2 regions of the Faecalibacterium sp. AF27-11BH genome follow, and region 2 is predicted to be linked to the other one. Evidence: predicted binding sites of a transcription regulator. Region 2 holds the regulator's gene; the other holds the start of a gene.
The links. Region 2 encodes HrcA, which represses chaperone genes, less so after heat shock. Its sites were predicted from a motif close to TGTTAGCACTCNNNNNNNNNGAGTGCTAACA; they were not measured.
Positions count from the first base shown of each region.

Region 1: a site for HrcA is predicted at 4,272-4,302, ahead of DWY76_RS07455 (Hsp20/alpha crystallin family protein). Genes of this name have one in related genera too.

Region 1 covers NZ_QVGS01000006.1:36,797-44,010, forward strand. The annotation lists gene fabF (beta-ketoacyl-ACP synthase II) at 1-385, shown strand, start outside; gene fabZ (3-hydroxyacyl-ACP dehydratase FabZ) at 389-859, shown strand; gene DWY76_RS07435 (hypothetical protein) at 962-1,102, opposite strand; gene DWY76_RS07440 (peptide-methionine (S)-S-oxide reductase) at 1,105-1,614, opposite strand; gene DWY76_RS07445 (sodium ion-translocating decarboxylase subunit beta) at 2,052-3,182, shown strand; gene DWY76_RS07450 (OadG-related small transporter subunit) at 3,196-3,324, shown strand; gene DWY76_RS07455 (Hsp20/alpha crystallin family protein) at 3,667-4,137, opposite strand; gene DWY76_RS07460 (threonine/serine exporter family protein) at 4,563-5,333, shown strand; gene DWY76_RS07465 (threonine/serine exporter family protein) at 5,330-5,788, shown strand; gene DWY76_RS07470 (SLC13 family permease) at 5,912-7,042, shown strand; gene DWY76_RS07475 (hypothetical protein) at 7,131-7,214, opposite strand, start outside.
Region 2 covers NZ_QVGS01000004.1:57,632-64,845, reverse strand. The annotation lists gene DWY76_RS05880 (FAD-dependent oxidoreductase) at 1-168, opposite strand, end outside; gene DWY76_RS05875 (NAD(P)/FAD-dependent oxidoreductase) at 161-1,606, opposite strand; gene DWY76_RS05870 (aminoacetone oxidase family FAD-binding enzyme) at 1,785-3,086, opposite strand; gene DWY76_RS05865 (stage V sporulation T C-terminal domain-containing protein) at 3,314-3,856, shown strand; gene hrcA (heat-inducible transcriptional repressor HrcA) at 4,044-5,117, shown strand; gene DWY76_RS05855 (nucleotide exchange factor GrpE) at 5,114-5,743, shown strand; gene dnaK (molecular chaperone DnaK) at 5,845-7,214, shown strand, end outside.

The sequences.
Region 1 (7,214 bases), on a different contig from region 2:
GCTGGCGGATGCAGGCATCGCACCGGAGCAGGTGGATCACATCAACGCCCACGGCACCGGCACCCACATGAACGATGCCTGCGAGACCGCCGCCATCCATGCGGTGTTCGGCGAACACGCAAAGCAGCTGACTGTGGTAAGCACCAAGAGCATGACCGGCCATCTGCTGGGCGGTGCGGGCGGCATTGAAGCCGTATTTACAGCGCTGGCCCTGCATGACCAGTTTGCGCCGCCCACCATCCACTATGAGCAGCCCGATCCCGAATGTGATCTGGACTATGTGCCGAACACTGGCCGTGCGCAGGCCATGACCCACGCACTGAGCAACAGTCTGGGCTTTGGCGGGCACAACGCCTGCATCGCCCTGCGCAGATGGGAGGGCTGACCCATGGCAGAACCCCGCACCGTGCGTGCAGACGCAAACACCCTGAACAGTGAGGAGATCGCGGCGCTTCTGCCGCACCGCTATCCCTTTGCCCTTGTGGACCGCATTCTGGACTATGAGCCGGGCCAGTGGGCCATCGGCCGCAAGTGCGTGAGCCGCAATGAGGAATTTTTCTGCGGACATTTTCCCGGCCAGCCGGTGATGCCGGGAGTGCTCATTCTGGAAGCACTGGCCCAGACCGGTGCCGCTGCGGCGCTCAGCCTGCCGGAGAACAAGGGCAAACTGGCCCTCTTCGGCGGCATCAAGAATGCCCGCTTCCGCAAACAGGTCACCCCCGGCGATGTGCTCACCCTGCACTGTGAACTGGTAGAGCAGCACGGCCCGGTGGGCGTGGGCAAAGCCTCGGCGTGGGTGGACGGCAAGTGCGCCGCCACCGCCGAGCTGACCTTTGTGCTGACCGACCCCAACGCCTAAAAACACCCCTGTGAGTTTAAAAAAGCTCACAGGGGTGTTTTCCGTTATTTTACCATTGAGAAGCTGCTTCGCTCTCTCAGCCAAGCGCCACATCCAGAACCATCAGTGGTGCCCCACCAGATAGGCCACCCGGTCGATCTGCGCCACCGTCATGCCGGTATCCGCCAGAAATTCCCGCACCAGCGGAGCACTCTCCTGCTCCTGATACTTTCCATTGGTGTTACTGCAATGGTAGGATCGCATATTTACTGATTTCTGTATCTGTTCAGGACAGCATCCGGGATATGGCAGTAACTGCAGTCTTCAGGGTGCCGTTCCAGATGGTGCTGATGCTCCTCAGCGCTCCGGACATAATTTGTCAGCGGCAGCACTTCCAGCATGATCTTGTCCCGGTCCTCCCGGCCGTTTATAAAAGCTCTTGCTTCTTCCAGATGTCTGGGATCTGTACTGTACAGCCCTGTCCGGTACTTTTTTCCAACGTCCACACCCTGTTTGTTCAGGCTGTAGGGGTCGATGATCTCAAACAGGTGTGCCATCAGTTCTGAAATGCTTGTGTTTTTCTCATCATAGACCACTTTTACGCATTCTGCATATCCATCGTATGGGCCATCCAGAGAACTCGTTGTTCCGTTGGCTCTGCCGGCTTCAGTCATCTGTACACCAGGCACTGTGTCAAAAAAATGCTGCACGCCCCAAAGGCATCCGCCTGCGATATAGACCGTTTCCATCTTGATTTTCCCCTTCCTGTTGATCATATATCAGCTTTGCTCCTATTCTACCACGCTTTCCCACTGTCGGAAAGATATCGGAAAACAAAAATGGCCCCGGAGGGCTTATCGCAGCTCTCCGGGGCCGCCTTGTGCAGAGTGATTTTCTCTCGATGGGCTTTCAGAAATGCTTTGCTGTAATCAGCTTGCGTGAACCACAGCGGAAGAACCCTCATAAGATACAGAAAAGATTTCTGTATTTTTCTTGACAGTTTTCCCATATTCTGTTTTAATACATCTGATAAAAGGGAGTAAAGGGCAGTGTTCCGGCTTATTCTTCGGGAGACTGCTGCATGGCAGCGTCATCACGGCAGAAATGCCCGATGTCATGTGTTCGCTTGAGACTTTTGTCACAGACAAGGTGCTGTGGCAGGAGTCTCTTTTTCTTGTCACCGTACCGGAGCACAATAGGAGGCAAGAAAACTATGAACTTTCTGAACACATTCGCAAGTCTGTTTTCCAATTTTGGAAACCTGACTTGGCAGATGGTGGTGATGTGGGGCATTGGTGCATTGCTCATCTACCTTGCCATCGCCAAAAAAATGGAGCCGAGCCTGCTTTTACCCATGGGCTTTGGTGCCATTCTGGTCAATCTGCCGCTGTCCGGTGCCATCACGCAGGGCGATACCGTAGGCCCCATTTCTGCCCTGTTTGAAGCAGGCATGTCCAACGAGCTGTTTCCCCTGCTGCTTTTCATCGGCATTGGTGCTATGATCGACTTTGGCCCCCTGCTGGAAAAACCGTGGCTCATGCTCTTTGGTGCCGCAGCGCAGTTTGGTATTTTCTTCACCCTGTTTCTGGCAGGCTTCTTCTTTGATTTGAAGGATGCTGCTTCCATCGCTGTCATTGGTGCAGCGGACGGTCCCACCGCCATTTTTGTAGCTAACACCCTCAACTCCCAGTACCTTGGTGCCATCATGGTGGCAGCGTACAGTTACATGGCTCTGGTGCCCATCGTGCAGCCGCCGGTCATTAAACTGCTGACCACTCAGAAGGACCGCCGCATCCGGATGCCCTATGAAAAGGGCAATGTCAGCCAGCTGACGAAGATTCTGTTCCCCATTGTGGTAACCATCATTGCCGGTATGGTAGCTCCTGCCAGTGTAGCTCTAGTTGGTTTTCTGATGTTCGGCAACCTGCTGCGGGAGTGCGGCGTACTGAACGCCCTCAGCGAAACCGCGCAGAATGTGCTGGCAAACCTCATCACCATCGTGCTGGGCCTGACCGTGGCCGGACAGATGACCGCTGACAAGTTTGTCCGGCCCGATACCCTGCTCATCCTTGCACTGGGTCTGGTAGCCTTCGTTTTTGATACCGCAGGCGGCGTGCTGTTTGCAAAGCTGCTGAACCTGTTCCTGCCCGAAGGCAAAAAACTGAACCCGATGATCGGTGCAGCCGGCATCTCCGCCTTCCCCATGAGCGGCCGTGTGGTCAACAAGATGGGATTGGAAGAAGATAACCAGAATTTCCTGCTGATGTACTCCATCAGCGTCAACGTTTCGGGGCAGATCGCATCCGTCATTGCAGGCGGCCTAATTCTGACCCTGATGGCTTAACGGAGGTACACTTATGCTTCATCTTTCTTCGTGGATGACCACCCTGCCCATGATGCTCATCGGCATGGTCGGCATTCTTCTCGTCATTGGTGTCATTGTCCTGGCTGTGATGCTGCTCAACCGGCTGACAAATCGGAAATAATTCACCCCATCAAGTAGAAACGAATTTACGGCGAAATATCGATATAAATATGATGCACAGGCCTTCTAAAGCTGTGATTTTGTGACAACTTGGTGTCACTTCAATAAAGAACCCGCTTTCACTTCAATTTGATGTTGAAAGCGGGTTCTTTTCGCTTTTATGCGTGTTTGACGGCGGTTTCAAAAAGATTGACTGCTGCGCCCTCTTGCGTGTCGGTGTTGTGGGTACCACGCTTTTTCACTTCCGAAAAGATGTCAGAATACAAAAACCCCCGAAGAGCTTTTTACGGTTCTCCGGGGGCTGGTTCTATGCGCCGGTGTTCCTCACACCGATGCACAAACGTTATTCGATTTCAATGAGATTGGGATTCGCAGGCAGAGCCTTCTGCTGCTGCGGTGCGGGCAGTACGATGTGCAGGATGCCATCCTCGAACTTTGCGTGGATGTCCTCCTTCTTCACGGCATCACCCACATAGAAGCTGCGGGCACAGGTACCGGAGAAGGTCTCACGGCGCAGATAACGGCCATTGTTGTCCTTCTCGTCATTGGAGTGGTTGCGGACGGCCTGAATGGTCAGGTAGCCGTCGCTCAGCTCCATCTGAACGTCTTCCTTCTTGCAGCCGGGCAGGTCAACAGCCACATCATAGTTGCCATCGGCGGTCTGCTTCACATCGGTTTTCATCATGTTTGCGCCGCGCTTGCCGAAGGTCTCACGCTCTTCACGATTCATTGCACGCTCCAGCGCACCGTCGTTCCAGAACGGATCAAAGAAATCATCGAACAGATTTTCATGGAAAACAGCAGGCATAAACATAAAACAACCCTCCAATCCCGGCGTTCGGGTCGGGCATAAAATCAAGATCGTGCATCAGAAGCGGAGTCTTCCCGGGAGCCTTGCGGTTCCCTCATGCCCCTTTCTCCTGAGCACGCCACTGTTATAACACTGTTTATTAGCAGTGTCAATAGTAGAGCGCTAAAATTCATAAAAGAATAATACTTTTATAATATTTCATGCAATTCTCGGCAAAATCGTTTGCACTGGATTCAATTTTTTCTTCTCCAATCGTAGTCTTTCGCTGTGACAGAACGGATGCAAGCCGTTTCTTCAGAACCAGGCGATCCATTGCCCGCGTAAACAATGCAGTTATCAAAAAGTCTCTCTGTCCTTGCAGCGTCTTGCGTTCTGCCGGTCCACCCGCTATAATAATGTGGAAACCGAGATGAAAAGAGCGTGATATTGTGGAAGAGACCGAGATCAGTCATTTTCTCCACATTCTGGTCCGAATGGGCGAAGCTTTACAAAACAGTGGCGCAGAAGTATTCCGCGTTGAGGACACTTTGAACCGGATCGCAATCGCCTATGGGGCAGAAGATGTGAATGTATTCGTGATCACATCCAGCATCGTGGTCACGCTTACCATGCCCTCGCTGCCGCCGCAGACCGAGACCCGCCGCCTGCGTCACGCTGCCAGCAATGACCTGCTGACATTGGAAAAGCTCAATGCGCTCAGCCGCCGTATCTGCACAGCACCTCCTTCCATAGAAGAGTTTCAGCGCCAACTGAATGCCATTCTGGCACAGCATCCGGACCCAAGACTGCATCTTGCCGGCAGTGTGTTGGCTGCTTCCAGTTTTGCCATCTTCTTTGGTGGAAATCTCTGGGACGGCCTGCTGGCCGGCGGCATTGCCGTTCTGATTTGCTGGATGGAGCGCTATCTCTCGCCTTTTTGTATGAATGGCGTAGAATTTCAGTTTATAGCATCATTTCTCAGCGGTGTCTCCACTCTGCTGCTCTGCCGCTTTGGGATGCAGTTTCATGCCGATAAAGTTCTGATTGGTATCATCATGCTGCTGATTCCCGGCATCATGCTGACAAATTCCATCCGGGACATCTTACTTGGGGACATTATTTCCGGCTCTCTTCGGCTGGTGGAAGCCATTCTGATGGCCGCCACCCTTGCACTCGGCATGATGGCCGCCATCTGGTTGATGGGAGGAATTTCCGCATGATACAGGTTTTTTCGCAGTTGCTCAGTGCTGCCCTTGGTTCGGTCGGTTTCGGACTGATCTTCAATCTGAACCGGCGCTACTTACCCGCCGCCGGTGTAGGCGGACTTCTGGCATGGCTGGCTTATCTTCTTGCCGCCAACACCCTGCACAGCGTCTTTCTTGCCAATCTGTTGGCCGGTTTCTGTGCCGCTCTGTATGCCGAAATTCTTGCCCGATGCTGCAATGCACCCTCTACGCCTTTCTTCATTACCGCTGCCATTCCCCTCATTCCCGGAAGCACCCTCTACTACTGCATGAACGCAGTCGTCTCCAATGATTTGTCTGCTGCAGAGCATTTCGGAGAGCAGACCTTTCTGGCCGCTCTTGGAATTGCCGGCGGTATGGCAATCGCATGGTGTCTGGCCGATTTGAGCCGGAAGCTGCACGCACTTGCAATCCGTTCTTCGGGAAAGTAGCGATCTTCCACATTGAAGAATGCCCCTGATGATCGGGTCGTTTGAGCTGCTGCTCTGAAATACGAAGAAAGGCCGTCCGGCATCGCAGCAGGGCTGCCTTTACAATTACAAGGATGTGTCTCTATGAAACTCAAACAATTCATTCAGCAGGAAACGGTTCTCACCGCAGCCGCTGTGCTGGCCGTTGTCTCCGCCTTCTTTGTTCTGCCGGATGCGCAGTATCTCGGCTACATCGACCTGCGCACGCTGGCGATTTTGTTTTCCCTGATGACGGTCATGGCCGGGCTGCGGCGGCAGGGCTTTTTTGATGGACTGGGCCGGGCATTGCTGTCCCGTACCCACAGCACCTTTCAGCTGACACTGGTACTGGTCGGGCTGTGCTTTTTCGGAAGCATGTTCATCACCAACGATGTTTCCCTGCTGACCTTCGTTCCCTTTACGTTCGTGGTTCTGAGCCGTCTGGGAGCGGATGTCCGCCGCTCCCTTCTGATCCCGGTGGTCTGTATGCAGACCATTGCGGCAAACCTTGGCAGTATGCTGACCCCCATCGGCAACCCGCAGAACCTCTATCTTTACGGAAAAAGCGGCATGAGCATCGGGGGATTTGTTCTTCTTATGCTGCCCTACACCCTGGTCTCTCTGCTCCTGCTGCTGGCTTGGGCAGCGCTGGTCTGCCGGAAAGCCTCTGCCGCCCTCTCCGTGGACGAGCTTGTTTCTTCTTCTGCATCTCAGGGAGATCAGAAGATCATCCTGCTGTATCTGGTTCTGTTTGCCGTCTGCCTGCTGTCCGTGATCCGGGTGTTGCCTTATGGCATTGCCTTTGCCGCTGTACTCGTCTGCGCCCTTTTTGCAGACCCGCACACCTTACGGGCAGTGGACTATTCCCTGCTTTTGACCTTTGTGGCTTTTTTCATCTTCATTGGCAATCTGGGGCGCATTCCGGCCTTTTCCGGCTGGCTGCAGGAGTTTCTGACCGGCCGGGAAGTTCTTGTGGCGGTTCTTGCTTCGCAGGTCACCAGTAATGTTCCCGCCGCCCTGCTGCTGTCCGGGTTCACGGCAGAGACACAAGCCCTCATCATCGGCACCAATCTGGGAGGTCTTGGCACTTTGATCGCATCCATGGCCAGTCTTATTTCCTACCGGCAGATCGCACGGGAGCTGCCACAGGGAAAGAAGCGGTATTTTGGGCTGTTCACCCTGTCCAACCTGATCTTCCTTGCGATCCTGCTGGGTGTGTGGTTTTTGCTCCACTGAGCGTGGCAGATGACTTATGGTTTTTCTATAAAGCTAAAAAAGGGGAGTTCCGTCACGGACGAAGGTCCGGGCAGAACTCCCTTTGGTTTTATCGTATGGTCAGAATGCCGGTGCCCACCGGCACCTCCAGCAGCTTGCTGGAAAAATGCTCCGGGATGCCGGACAGTGCCTT
Region 2 (7,214 bases):
CTCGCCAAAGCGGTGCAGGCCGAAGCCGTTGTGGATGCACTGGTTCAGGATGCCGCCCAGCTCGTTGTCGCGCTCTAAGATAAGGATATCGCGCAGACCATGCTGCCATGCGCTGTAAGCTGCGGCAAGGCCTGCAGGGCCGCCGCCGACGATGACCAGATCAATCATGGTGCTCTCCCTCCTGCTTGGTTTCGCACAGTAAGACGTTGGTGCCGGCCTTATCCTGCAGCACGTCCAGCGGACTGATGCCCAGCGTTTTGCTGATTAGCTCCAGCACCCGCGGCCCGCAAAAGCCGCCCTGACAGCGGCCCATACCGGCACCGCAGCGGCGCTTGACACCGTCAATGGTGGTGGCGGGGATCTCTTCGTGCAGAGCGTCCAGAATTTCGCCCTCGGTGATCGTCTCACAGCGGCAGATCACGCGGCCATAGGCGGGTTCCTTTGCAATGAGCCGGGCTTTTTCTTCGGGCGGAAGCTCCTTGAAGCGCACCCGGGTGCGGCCATCCTTGTAATCCGCCTTGGGGGCGGGCAGATCGCCGTGAGCTTCCAGAATTTTGACGGCTTCTCTGGCAACGGCCGGTGCACTGGAAAGGCCAGGCGATTTCATACCCGCCAGATCGATGAAGCCGGGTGCGCCTTCTGCTTCGCCGATAACGAAGTCGCCCGTGTCCACATTGGCACGGACGCCCGCAAAGTTGCGGATGGACTCGCTGAAGCGGATGTTCGGCACGCTGCGGCGCGCTGCGGCGCTGACGAAGGCCAGCCCGGCGGCGGTGCAGGCGGTATCGTCCCCTTCCACGGGGTCGGCGTTCGGGCCGACGATCAGGTTGCCGTGGACGGTGGGGGCCACCAGAACGCCCTTGCCGTTTTCGTTGGGGCACTGGAAGATGACGTGGTGCACACGGCTGCCCTCGGATTTATCCAGCAGGTAGTATTCGCCCCGGGTGGGCTGGATGGTAAATTTGTGGGGTGCGGCCATATCGTGCACGGCCTGCGCCGAGATGCCTGCCGCATTGATGATATAGCGCGTTTCCACAATTCCGGAGGGGGTGGTCAGCGCCCAGCCGCCGGCGGTCTTTTCGATGCGGGTCACAGGGCAGCTGCGGTGCAGCTCCACGCCGTTGCGCACGGCTACTTCTGCCATGGCCAGTGCAAACTCCCACGGGCTGACGATGGCGGCGCTGGGCGCATACAGCGCGCCAACGACAGTGGGGGCCAGATTCGGTTCCATGGCAAGCGTTTCCTCTGCGGAAAGCAGCCGGATGCCCGGCACGCCGTTGGCGATGCCGTTCTCATACAGTTTCTGCAGGTGGGGCAGCTCTTCCGGGCTGAGGGCCAGCACCAGACTGCCGCACTGCAGGTACGGCACATCCAGCCGGGCGCAGATCTCCTTGGCCAGTGCGGACCCCTCCACGTTGAGCCGCGCCATCCGGGTGCCCGGTTCGGGGTCGTAGCCAGCGTGCAGAATGGCACTGTTGGCCTTGGTGGTGCAGTCTGCCACGTCATTTTCAGCCTCGAAAATGGCGGTCTGCAGCGGGTAATGGGACAGCTCATAGGCGGCTGCCGCACCAATGACACCGCAGCCGATAATTGCTACATCCAGCATAAAAACCTCCTGATCGCTCCGTTTGCCGAATAAAAGAAAAAGAGCAGGACAAACAAAAGGGCCTTTCGACTCTCCCCTTGCTTGTTCTGCTCGATCCTCTGAACAAACTTTTATTGTCTTTATGATAATGCGATCTGCACAAGATGTCAAGCTTTTGTTGAAAATTTAAAGCTCATTTTTACCTGTGCGGCTTTTTCCTGCTCTTTGCGGGCGCGGAGGCTTTTGGCAGAGCACGGCCTGCTGCAGCATGGCCTGCAGCGCTGCGCCCGGCCACAAGGCCGGAGCCGAACGCCCAGTGCAGGTTAAAACCGCCGCAGCTGCCTGCGCAGTCCAGCGTTTCGCCCACAAAGTAAAGGCCCGGACAGCCCTTGAACTGGAAGTGCTGATCCACCTCCCGCAGGGCCAGCCCGCCGCCGGTGGTCTGGGCCTGCTTCCAGCTGCAGGGGGTCAGCCCCTCAAAGCGCCAGTGCTTGGCGGTGTGGGCCAGCTTCTGCCACTGTGCGGCGGTGAGCACGGCAGGCGCGTCGCTGTCCTGCAGCCCGGCGGCAGACCACACAGTACGGCCCAGCTTCTGGTTCAGCAGGCCCAGCCAGAAGTCAGCGGCGCTGCCCCCTGCCGTCTGGGCGGCGTGGGCCGCAAACAGGCTGGCAAGTGCGGTTTCGTCCACTGCCGGGAAGAGGTCCAGCTCCACAGCAGGAGCCTTGGGGCCGCGGCCCGGGGCCAGCAGGCCGGACAGCTGCATGATGCAGATGCCGGAAAGGCCGTAATCGGTGAACTGTACCTCGCCGTTCTCGTAGGCAAGCACACGGGCACCGTCCAGCAGGGATGCTGCTGCCTTGGCACGGATGCCAGCCAGCGCTTTGCGGGGCTTTGCGCACTGCAGGGCGGTCAGGCAGGGGTACAGCGGCTCCACCCTGCCGCCGCACTGGGCGGCGAACCGGGTGCCAAAGCCGTCGGTGCCGAACTGCGGCCCTGCCTCGCCGCCCATGGCGCAGATGACGGCATCGGCGCGCAGCGTTTCGGCAGAGCCCTCTGCCGTCTCGAACTGCACGGCGTAGCCGCTGCGGCTCTGGTTCAGGGTGCGCACGGTGCAGCCGGTGCGCAGCTGCACATGGTGCTGCGCAAGGTGGTGCTCCAGCAGGGCCAGCACGTCCGCCGCCTGATTGGAGTACGGATACACCCGGCCCGCCTCGTCGGTGCGGGTGTAAAGCCCCAGCGCACGGAACCAGCGCAGCGGGTCGGCGGTATTTACGGCATCCAGCAGCGGACGAAGTGCTGCCGGGTCGGCAGTGAAATACAGCTCCGGTGCAATGCCGGTGTTATCCAGATTGCAGCGGCCATTGCCGGTGGCAAGCAGCTTTTTGCCCGGCTTCGGGTTGCGCTCCAGCACAATGACCTGTGCAGCTGGGGCACTTTGTGCCGCCGCCAGCGCGGCTGCAAGACCGGCGGCACCGCCGCCCAGAATGAGGATGTTCGGCATCCGGACACCTGCCTTTCTCAGTAGAATTTTAGGATCTGTCTTCATAAGCGGGGTGCTGTGCTTATGAAAATGGCTTTTTGTATCATTGTAGCAGAACCCTGCCGGAAACGCAACGAAGAGGCAGCTTTCCGTGCAGGTCTTTTTGCGCGGGGGCAGCAGGTATAAATGGCCCGGTCTGACAGATACTAGTGCTGCAGGCATTTTTAAGGAAACGGAGGAGCAAAAACATGAAAGCAACAGGAATCGTGCGCCGCATCGACGAGCTGGGCCGGGTGGTGATCCCCAAGGAGATCCGCCGCACCCAGCGCATCCGCCGCGGCGACCCGCTGGAGATCTTCACCACGGGCGACGGCGAGGTGATCTTTAAAAAGTATTCGCCCATTGGCGAGATGAACGCAGTAGCGGCCCAGTATACCGAGGTGCTCAGCAAAAGCTTTGCGCTGACCGCACTGGTGGCCGACCGCGACCGCATCCTTACGGTGAGCGGCAGCGGCCGGCGGGAGCTGGCCGACCGCAGCATCAGCCAGCCGCTGGAAAAGCTGATGGATGGCCGCAGGCTGTACCAGAGCGAGGGCATTGCCGAAAAGTGCATCCTGCCCTGCGAAGGCTCGCCCCGAGCAGTGCTGTGTGCCGCACCCATCATTGCGGCGGGCGATGTGACCGGCGTGGTGGCCCTGCTGACCGAAGACCGCACGGCCACGCCGGATGCCGCCCAGCTCAAGGCCGTGAATGTGGCAGCGGCATTTCTGGCAAGGCAGATGGAAGAGTAAAGAACATGCCGGAGCGCTTTCCTTATAATAAGGAGGGCGCTTTCTTCGTTTATGACAGAATTATGAATCTTTTAAAACATTTTTCCAAGGGGCTTGACAGCACCGGAAAATTGGCTATAATGGTCTTAGCACTCAGGAACAAGGAGTGCTAAACAAACAAAGCGAACGCAAAAAGGAGGCAGGCGCTATGACGATGGATGCACGCAAGCAGCGAGTCTTGCAGGCGATCGTGGCGCTGTATGGTCTCGAAGGCGAGCCCGTTGGCAGCAGCGTGCTGGCAAACTACTTTGACATGGCAGTTTCCAGCGCAACGCTTCGCAATGAGATGGCGGCGCTGACAAAGCTGGGCCTGCTGGAGCAGCCCCACACCAGCGCGGGCCGTGTGCCCAGTGCCAAGGGCTACCGTTACTACCTTGATAATCTGCTGACCGACGATCAGCCGCTGGATCGTGTGAGCCGCGCCCGGGTGGATGCGGTGTTCGCAAGCCTCGACCATGAGCCGGAAAAGCTGGCCGCAGGTGCCGCCAAGGCGCTGGCCGCCATCAGCGGCTGCACCGCCGCCATCAGCACCCCGTGCGCCGAAGACCTGTGCATCGCCCACTATGAAGTGGTTCAGGTGGGCCGCAGCGCAGCGGCTGTGCTGGCCGTTACCACGGCCGGTTACGTTCGTACCCGTGTGGCACGGGTGCGCACCGGTCTTTCCCGCGAGAATGCGGCAGCACTTGCCGCACTGCTGAACCGCAACCTTACCTTTGTAGCGCCGGTGGATCTTTCCACCCGGCTGCTGGCAGAGCTGTGCAGCCAGATCGACCCGGAGCTGGTGCCCGTTATCAGTGCAGCGGCTGCCATCCTGCAGGATTCCGTCAAGCCCCACGTATTTCTGGGCGGCGAGCAGTATCTGCTGGACTGGCCCCAGCTGGACGGCAAGGTGGGCGACATCCTCACACTGCTGAACGACGAGGAGCAGGCCGCTGGCCTGATCGCACCTCCGGCAGAACGCAGTGAGAGCGTGCTGCTGGGCGAGGATCTGGAACCGCAGATCCCGGGTCTGTGCATCGTGAGCGACCGGTATCTGGTGGGCGGAGGCCTGTGGGGCTCCATTGCATTGATCGGCCCCACCCGGATGCCCTTCCAGAAGCTGATGCCGCTGCTGCATTACTTTGCAGACCAGCTGGGCGAGGGCATGAGCGGCAAACGAAAAGACACCCCACAGGCTGCCGTACCCCGGCGGACTGCGATCTATAAGGAGGATCTGGAATGAGCGAAGAAGCAAAAAAGACGGCTCCGGCTCAGGAAGCGGAGCAGCCCGAAACGGCTCCCGAGGAAAAGGCCCAGCAGGCAGCACCCGAACAGGAACCTGCTGCCGAAGCTGCCGACCCGAAGGATGACAAGAAGAAGGATGGCGGCTGGTTCAACAAGAAGGCCCGCGAGCTGGAAGCCGTAAAGGCAAAGCTGGACGCGGCCGAAGCCAACGCTGCACAGGCCAAAGACCAGCTGCTGCGCATGGCAGCGGAGTACGAGAACTACCGCAAGCGCTCCACCCGCGAAGCCGACCAGAAGTTCAACGATGGCATTTCCTTTGCGGTGAACCAGATCATTCCCATTCTGGATACGCTGGAGATGGCAGCCAACGCCCCCACCACCGACGAGAACTACAAAAAGGGCGTGACCATGACGCTGGACAAGGCCGCCAAGGCGCTGGATGCCCTCCATGTGGAGGAGATCGAGGCGCTGGGCAAGCCCTTTGATCCCAACTTCATGAATGCAGTGCAGCAGATCCCCGCCCCGGACGGACAGGAGAGCGGCACCGTCATCACGGTCTACCAGAAGGGCTACAAGCTGGGCGATAAGATCGTCCGCCATGCGACCGTTGTAGTGGCCGAATAACAAAGCAGAAACCCGAAAGGGTTTTGAATATAACATCCGCTTACAAACATTTGAGCATCACATAAACAATAAGATTTGTTCTTTCGAGAGGAGTTTTCATTATGAGTAAGATCATTGGTATCGACCTTGGTACTACCAACAGCTGCGTGGCTGTCATGGAGGGCGGCGAGCCCGTTGTTATCGCAAACTCTGAGGGTGCACGCACCACCCCGTCTGTGGTCGGCTTTACCAAGACCGGCGATCGTCTGGTGGGTCAGGTCGCAAAGCGTCAGGCCATCACCAACCCTGAGAACACCGTTGCTTCCATCAAGCGCTTCATGGGCACCGACCACAAGGTGACCCTGAACGGCAAGGAGTACACTCCCCAGCAGGTCAGCGCTATGATCCTGCAGAAGCTGAAGGCTGATGCCGAGGCTTATCTGGGCGAGCCTGTTACCGAGGCTGTCATTACCGTTCCTGCATACTTCAACGACAGCCAGCGTCAGGCTACCAAGGACGCAGGCACCATTGCAGGCCTGAACGTCAAGCGTATCATCAACGAGCCTACTGCCGCTTCTCTGGCATATGGCATCGATAAGGAAGAAGACCAGAAGATCATGGTCTACGATCTGGGCGGCGGTACCTTCGATGTGTCCATCATCGAGATGGGCGACGGCGTTACCGAGGTCCTGGCCACCAACGGTGATACCCATCTGGGCGGCGATGACTTCGATGAGCGCATCATCAACTGGATGGCAGATGCCTTCCAGACCGAGAACGGCATCGACCTGCGCAAGGACAAGATGGCTGCGCAGCGTTTGAAGGAAGCTGCCGAGAAGGCAAAGATCGAGCTGTCCAGCGCAATGAGCAGCCAGATCAACCTGCCCTTCATCACTGCCGATGCTACCGGCCCCAAGCACTTGGATATGACCCTGACCCGCGCAAAGTTCAATGAGCTGACCGCTGATCTGGTCGATCGCACCATGGGCCCCGTCCGCAAGGCTCTGCAGGATGCAGGCCTGCGTCCCTCTGACCTGAAGAAGGTTCTGATGGTCGGTGGTTCCACCCGTATCCCCGCTGTCTACGATGCAGTCAAGAAGGAACTGAACTGCGAGCCCTTCAAGGGCATCAACCCCGATGAGTGCGTGGCTGTGGGCGCTGCTATTCAGGGCGGCGTGCTGCAGGGCGATGTGAAGGGCCTGCTGCTGCTGGATGTCACCCCGCTGAGCCTGGGCATTGAAACTCTGGGCGGCGTGTGCACCAAGATCATCGACCGCAATACCACCATCCCCACCCACAAGAGTCAGGTGTTCTCCACCGCTGCAGACAACCAGCCCTCTGTTGAGGTCAACGTTCTGCAGGGCGAGCGTGAGTTCGCACGCGACAACAAGAGCCTGGGTGTCTTCCATCTGGACGGCATCGCTCCGGCTCCCCGTGGTGTGCCTCAGATCGAAGTTACCTTCGATATCGATGCAAACGGCATCGTGAAGGT